2 regions of the Moorella sp. E308F genome follow, and region 2 is predicted to be linked to the other one. Evidence: riboswitches for the same ligand, from Rfam matches in the RefSeq annotation. Region 2 holds a riboswitch; the other holds the start of a gene.
The links. A riboswitch is a leader RNA that binds a small molecule or an ion and turns the genes downstream of it on or off. The one in region 2 is predicted to bind cyclic di-AMP.
Positions count from the first base shown of each region.

Region 1: linked by a shared signal. The riboswitch ahead of E308F_RS16230 (CAP domain-containing protein) and the one ahead of eam (glutamate 2,3-aminomutase) in region 2 are both predicted to bind cyclic di-AMP.

Region 1 is NZ_BJKN01000002.1:1,078,605-1,081,950, reverse strand. It holds gene cysK (cysteine synthase A) at 1-555, shown strand, start outside; gene E308F_RS16230 (CAP domain-containing protein) at 557-1,216, opposite strand; cyclic di-AMP (ydaO/yuaA leader) riboswitch at 1,270-1,396, opposite strand; gene E308F_RS11925 (YebC/PmpR family DNA-binding transcriptional regulator) at 1,599-2,357, shown strand; gene E308F_RS11920 (hypothetical protein) at 2,427-2,984, shown strand; gene E308F_RS11915 (amidohydrolase) at 3,099-3,346, shown strand, end outside.
Region 2 is NZ_BJKN01000001.1:1,207,139-1,210,484, reverse strand. It holds gene E308F_RS06085 (amidohydrolase family protein) at 1-516, opposite strand, end outside; gene eam (glutamate 2,3-aminomutase) at 767-2,020, opposite strand; cyclic di-AMP (ydaO/yuaA leader) riboswitch at 2,137-2,355, opposite strand; gene E308F_RS06075 (DedA family protein) at 2,405-3,007, opposite strand; gene E308F_RS06070 (phosphatidylserine decarboxylase) at 3,004-3,346, opposite strand, start outside.

The DNA of each region.
Region 1 (3,346 bases), on a different contig from region 2:
GGGGCCGTAGATAAAGCCATGGAGTTAGTCCGGGAAAACCCTGATTATTTTATGCCTCAGCAGTTTGAAAACCCGGCCAACCCTGATGTACACCGCCGTACCACAGCCCGGGAAATTTTAGAGCAAATGGGCAAAGACCTGGATGCCTTTGTGGCCGGAGTGGGTACCGGGGGTACCATTACCGGCGTCGGCGAGGTTTTAAAGCAGGAAATTCCGGGGATAAAAATAATTGCTGTGGAACCGGCAGCTTCCCCCGTCCTTTCCGGGGGCCGGCCGGGCCCCCATAAGATCCAGGGCATCGGGGCCGGCTTTATCCCGCAGGTCCTGCGCCGCGAGGTAATCGATGAGGTTATTACCGTGTCCAATGAAGACGCCCTCATGACCGCCCGGCGCCTGGCTCAGATGGAAGGCCTGCTGGTGGGTATCTCTTCCGGTGCAGCCGTCTATGCCGCCCTGCAGGTGGCCCGGCGCCTGGGTAAAGGTAAAAAAGTACTGGCTATTGCTCCGGATACCGGCGAGCGTTATCTGAGCACCGAACTTTTTAAAATAGGGTAGATTAGGTGAATAGCTGCACCCAGTAGTTACCGTACCTGCCGCCTTTGGCATGGCCGACGCCAATGGCCGTAAAATTGGGGTTTAAGATATTGCTGCGGTGGCCGGGGCTACCCATCCAGGCAGCTACCACGGCTTCGGGCGTTCGATAGCCGGCGGCGATGTTTTCACCGGCGGTACGGTAAGTAATACCGAATTTCTGTAACATGTTAAAGAAAGATCCGTAGGTAGGCGATTCGTGGCTGAAGTAATTATTATCCCGCATATCTTCAGCCTTGAGGCGTGCTACTTTTGCCAGCTGTAAATCTACAGTTAACGGCTTCAGCCCGACTTTAGCTCGCTCGGCGTTGACCAGGTCGACGACTTTTTGCTCAAACTGGTTCATCTGGTAGCTACTGGTAGCAGACTGGGATGCAGGTTGAGGGGCCGGAGTTGGAGCCGGTGCCGGTTTTGGTGCTGGAGCCGGTTGAGGTTGAGGTGCCGGTTGCGGGCGGTAATACCTGATGTAAAAATAATTTTGCGGTGCGAAATGGAAAGCATAATAGTTACCATTGTAAATTGTGTAAGTTGCTGCTTGAACAGGCGTGACCGGTACGATGGCCAGGGTGGTAACAATTAATATTACAGCCAGGGATGCGGCCAGGGTTTTGAATTTAGACCGCAAAACTAACCCCTCCTTTACAAACTAGATTACTTTAACGCTTGGCGGACCAGTAAAAAATCCCCCTCCAACGTCTGCGAGGTTAGCTGACGGGTACGGGCCAAAGGTTAGCCCTGCCACGGATTAACCCCAGAAAAATTGGTTCCCCCGCTTTCATAAAAGGAAATTCGGCGTTTCTGGTGGCCACGGCGTGAAATGAAAGTTACTAAATAGAATTTTACCATATAGGTGCCAAAAAGTTAACATAAAATTGGCCGCGTCTTCGAGGTAAAATATTACAGACATATTCGGCAGCGGGTAATGTAGATAATGAGGCTTATTGCTTAACTGCGGTTTTGTATGTTAGAATTTTAACGGCAGTTAGAGGTGAGAGGGGGGTAAAGGCATGTCCGGACATTCCAAGTGGGCCAATATAAAACATCGTAAGGCCAAGATGGATGAAAAGCGCGGCCGCCTTTTTACTAAAATCGGGCGAGAGATTATCATTGCTGCCCGGCAGGGAGGCGGTGACCCCGAAGGTAACCCGCGCTTGAAGGCAGCCATCGCCCGGGCTAAGGAAGTCAATATGCCCAATGAGAATATACAGCGGGCCATTATGCGCGGTACCGGCGAGATTGAAGGCGCAGCTTATGAAGAAATGGTTTATGAAGGCTATGGTCCCGGAGGCGTAGCCATGTTGTTAAATATTGCTACGGATAACCGTAACCGCACGGCTTCAGAAATCCGGTATATCTTTTCCCGCAATGGTGGAAATTTGGGGGAAAGCGGCTGTGTAGCCTGGATGTTTAACCCCAAGGGGGTCATTAGCGTCGAAGTTCCGGCGGGAGAAACCCGGGAAGAATTAATCCTCCAGGCTATTGAGGCCGGAGCAGAAGATGTTGATGATAGTGCCCCTGACGCCATGGAAATAAAGACTGCTCCTGAAGACCTGGAGAAGGTAAAGAAAGCCCTGCAGGAAGCCGGAGCTAATATTACTAGCGCCGAAATAGCAATGGTACCCCAGACTACAGTAACCATTGACGATCCGGAAATGGCGGCTAAAGTCATGCGCCTGGTGGACCGCCTGGAGGATCACGATGACGTCCAGGCTGTTTATACCAACGCCGACATTCCTGCTGCCGTTCTGGAGCAGCTGGAGTTATAAGCAGGTATAAAACCTTGTTGCGCCGGCAAAGCTAGAAGGTGGTAATTTCTGTTATAAGGAGGTGCCACCTTGGGCGACGCAAGCCGGCGCTTTTTTGTTCTTGGCCTTATGATTTTTCTCCTCGGGGGGCTGGTGGCTTACCAGCAAGCCAGGGTAAGTACCGGGCAAAGGCCGGTTATCTTAAAGGTGCCGGGTCTTCTGGAGCCAAGGGTACTGGAGGAACCTCACCTGGAGAGATATTATCGCTACTGTGGCCACCGGGAACCCATTCCTCTACCGGCAGGGGTCAAGTGGAACTGGGCTGATAAAGAAGAAATGAACCTTCTTTTCCCACCGGCCGAGGGTTGGCGCATAACCCGGGAGGAGGAACACCTGGTCATCATCCAGGAGGTAGATGCTCTGTGCCCTGCCGATGCACCCAGACGCCATTTGGCCGTCAAGGATGGCCTGGTAGCTATTTATCAGGGCCCGGCCGGCAGCCTGGGACCACTAATGCGGGTAACGAACCTGAAAGTTGCCTCCTTGCCGCCCAGCTGGCGGGAAAAAATAGAAAATGACCAGGCAGAATTCAATTCCGAACAAGAGGTCCTGGAAGCCCTGGATAGCCTGGACGAATTTCGCCCCTAAAGGTCGGCATTTACCCCTTTGCTCCTCATACCTCCACCTTTTAAACATGATTTCTTTTAAAAAAACCTTGTATAAACGAAGCCCCGGGTTTAAGCTTAGGGTGGAGGGATAAACATGACACAAGAAACGCTCTGCCGCCAGGGGTATTTGGATGCCCACTTACATTTATGGGAATTTGCCATCTTCAATCGCTTCGCCAACCTGGAAAAATGCTTAAGCCTTGAGGAACTGGTGGAAACCCTGAAGTCTCGTTTGGTTGAAGGGTGGGCCGTAGGGGTACGCTTTAACCAGGAAAGGTTGGCCGAAAAAATTATCCCCGGGCGGGCCTTCCTGGATCACGCCTTCGGATCAACGCCGGTGGT
Region 2 (3,346 bases):
TACCCCCAGGCGCAGTGCTTCTTCCATGAGTTCCTTTAAAGGTGGTGCCGGTGCCGGTTCCAATTCACCGGGCATGGCAAATACTTGCAGGTCAACTCTCCCGGCAAATTCTTCCTTGAGTTCCAGGGCCGCTTCCACACCTCGCAGGCCCAGGGCTTCGTTGACGGTAATATGGGTGCGCATGGTGGCCGTCCCATGGCGCAGAGCCATTTTAAGCACCCGGCGGCCGCGGTCGATAAAATCATTTTTATCCATTTTGCGGCTGCGCCGCTGGAAATCCTCAATGGCTTCGGCCAGGGAGCCTGCGCCTTCCTGGGGCGCCGTCAGGGCCTTGTCCAGGTGGGTATGGGCATCGACAAAGGCCGGTATCAGGAGTCTCCCTGCCGCATCGACCATTTGCCGGGCCGAGCCGGCCACTCCTCCCCCGGCGGCAACAATGTATCCGTCTTTAATGGCTACATCAACAGTTCCCGGCTCATCCATGAGCCGCGCGCGCCTGATTAACAAATCATTCAATTTTTATCTTCCTTCCTGATAATTATATTGGTTTATATTTAACCCAATCTTAATCCTACCACAGGAAAATTTAACGGTCAATAAACAAGGATTCTCTTGTTTTATGCCGAATATGCCAGAGATTTTGGTAAATTATGGTCCGGTATCAGGAACGGTGTTACGTTTATTTTATTTGGATTTTAATGTGTCACCGGGCTCCCATCAGGGAGATGGTATGTAAAAAGCGCCGGAATTGCCCGGCGCTTTTGTTTTAAGCCTTAGTCTGTTCTTTCTGGCATCCCAGGTTGGGGTAAAAGAGGGTCCGCTTTTCCCAGGTCCGCAGGATGACCTGGTCGTCATTGCAGGCCAGCACATACTGTGGTAAAATGGGCGTCTTGCCCAGCCCGTGGGGTGCGTTGATTATATAGGTAGGTACGGCCAGGCCGGAAGTATAACCGCGCAGCTGCTCCATTATTTCCACGCCTTCCTCAATGGAAGTGATAAAGTGAGTCGTCCCTTTAACCGGCTTGGCGTGGAAGATATAATAGGGCCGTACCCGGATTTTCAACAGTTCCTGGTTGAGCTTCCTCATAACAAAGGGATGGTTATTGATGCCCTTTAATAAAACCGCCTGGTTTCCCAGGACCACCCCGGCCTGCACCAGGCGATCGCAGGCCGCTTTCGCTGCCGCCGTAACCTCCCGGGGGTGGTTAAACTGGGTATTAAGGTAAATCGGCGGGTGCTTGGCCAGTACCCGGCATAATTCCGCCGTAATACGCTGAGGCAAAGTAACCGGCACCCGGGTGCCCAGGCGCTTAATCTCCACATGAGGTATATTATCCAGTTCCGTTAACAGCCAGTCGATTGTGGCGTCACTCAGCATTAAAGCGTCGCCGCCGGTGATCAGGACATCGCGTATTTCTTTGTTGCGGCGAATATACTCCAGGGCCCGCTCCAGCTCCCGGCGGCTGCGGCTCCGGTCAACTTCACCGATATTGCGGCGCCGCTGGCAGTGGCGGCAGTACATGGCACACTGGTTGGTGACGTTAATAATCAAGCGGTCGGGGTAACGCCGGGTAATGGCCGGTGCCGGTGACGTCAGCTCCTCATCCATGGGGTCGAGTACCCCGACCTTATCCTCCAACTCGGCGGCACTGGGTAAGGCCTGCCGCCGGATGGGGCAGCTGGCATCTTTGCCCATGAGAGAAAGATAATAGGGCGAAACGGCCCAGCGGTAGGTACGCTCGACCCGCTTGATGGCTTCCTTTTCCGCTTCGGTTAAGGGAATTAATTCCCCCAGGACGTCAACCGAGGTAATCCGATGCTGCAATTGCCAGCGCCAGTCTTGCCAGTCATCTTCACTGGCACCAAAATAGGCCATAATCCGCTGCCGGCTGGCTTCAATCTCCGCTGCGACTTCCAAACCGCTGGGGATGGCATCTCTGGCGTCCAGGTAATCAATAATCCTGGCCTTTAACTCAGCTGCCCTTTGCAATGCAATTTCCCTTTTGGCTTCTCTACTCATCAGCTTCCCTTTGTTTGGACAGACACTCACGAGTTTCTACCTCCCTTCCTGTTATAAAATAAAACCCCGGCCTGAACCGGGGTTTTGGGTACAAGAAATTAAAGGGGTACGATGCCTCTTTCACTTTCCACGCTTACGAAGTTAGCTGCCGGGTTCGGGTCGAAAGCTAACCCTACCCCGCACTCAGTTTCTCTTCCGTTGCTCCTTTGCTTTATCCAAAATTTCCTTTAGGATAACGGGATTTTAGGGAAGACGTAAAGACTACTGAGCGCGGGGATTCACCCCAAAAGACTGGTTCCCCCGTTCCCTGAAAAGGGATTCAGCGCTCTGCTTTTATTCATTTGTTCTAAATAATTTTAACACAAGATACGGGATTTGTCAAACTTATTCTTTTCCATTTCTTACCATTAGCCGGTACCAGCAATAATAGATAGAACCGGCGGTAACCGCCAGGAATGCCAGGACCAGTAGGATATCCATCCACCAGGTGGCGTAGCGGCGGTAAAGGTACCACCACGCCAGGAGATAATGGGCCCCCTTCCAGCTGGCGTACTGCCAAGCCATAGTCCAGGTAAAGGCGCCCAGGGCTGAATAAAGGGCATAGATGCCGGGATTCATTCCCAGGACACCCGCTGCCAAGATGGTCGGCGTCCTGATGGGGCCAAACCAGCGGGCAAAAATAATTACCGCCGCTCCAAAGCGGTCCAGCCAGTCCCGGGTTGTGGCCAGGCCGTCCGGACCCCAGCCCCGGTGGAGAAAGCGTTCGATTATGCCTCGCCCCGGCCTGGCCCCCAGCCAGTAACCTATCAAGTTGCCCAGGAGATTGCCGGCGCTGCCGACCGTCACTGCCCCCCAAAAGTTCATCTCCCCGCGCTCGATTAAATAACCGGCGGCCAGGAAGACCGGCTCAAAGGGGATGCCCGGGACACCCATACCTTCAACGACCAGCAGGCCAAAGAGAGCCATATAGACATGGACGGCCGTCACTGCTCTGCCCTGCCTGCCGCCCGGTAACGGGCCACCACCGTCCGGGCGCCGTAAACCTGCTGGCCCACCCGGACGGCAAACTCTACATCATCCTTGAAGATAACCAGGTCTACCTGGGAACCACGTTCGATAAAGGAGACCTTCTGGCCCCGGGTAACGGCCTGGCCGGGAGTGATAAAACATTTGATCTTATTGACAAACTTATCGGCAATCTCCACCATGGCCAGCTGCACGTCACGGCCCCTTAAGAAGATGGTCAATCGTTCATTTACCAGGCGGTAGCGGTGGCTGAAAAGATCTACCGCCCGCCGGAGATAGGTGAGGCGAATATATTCCCAC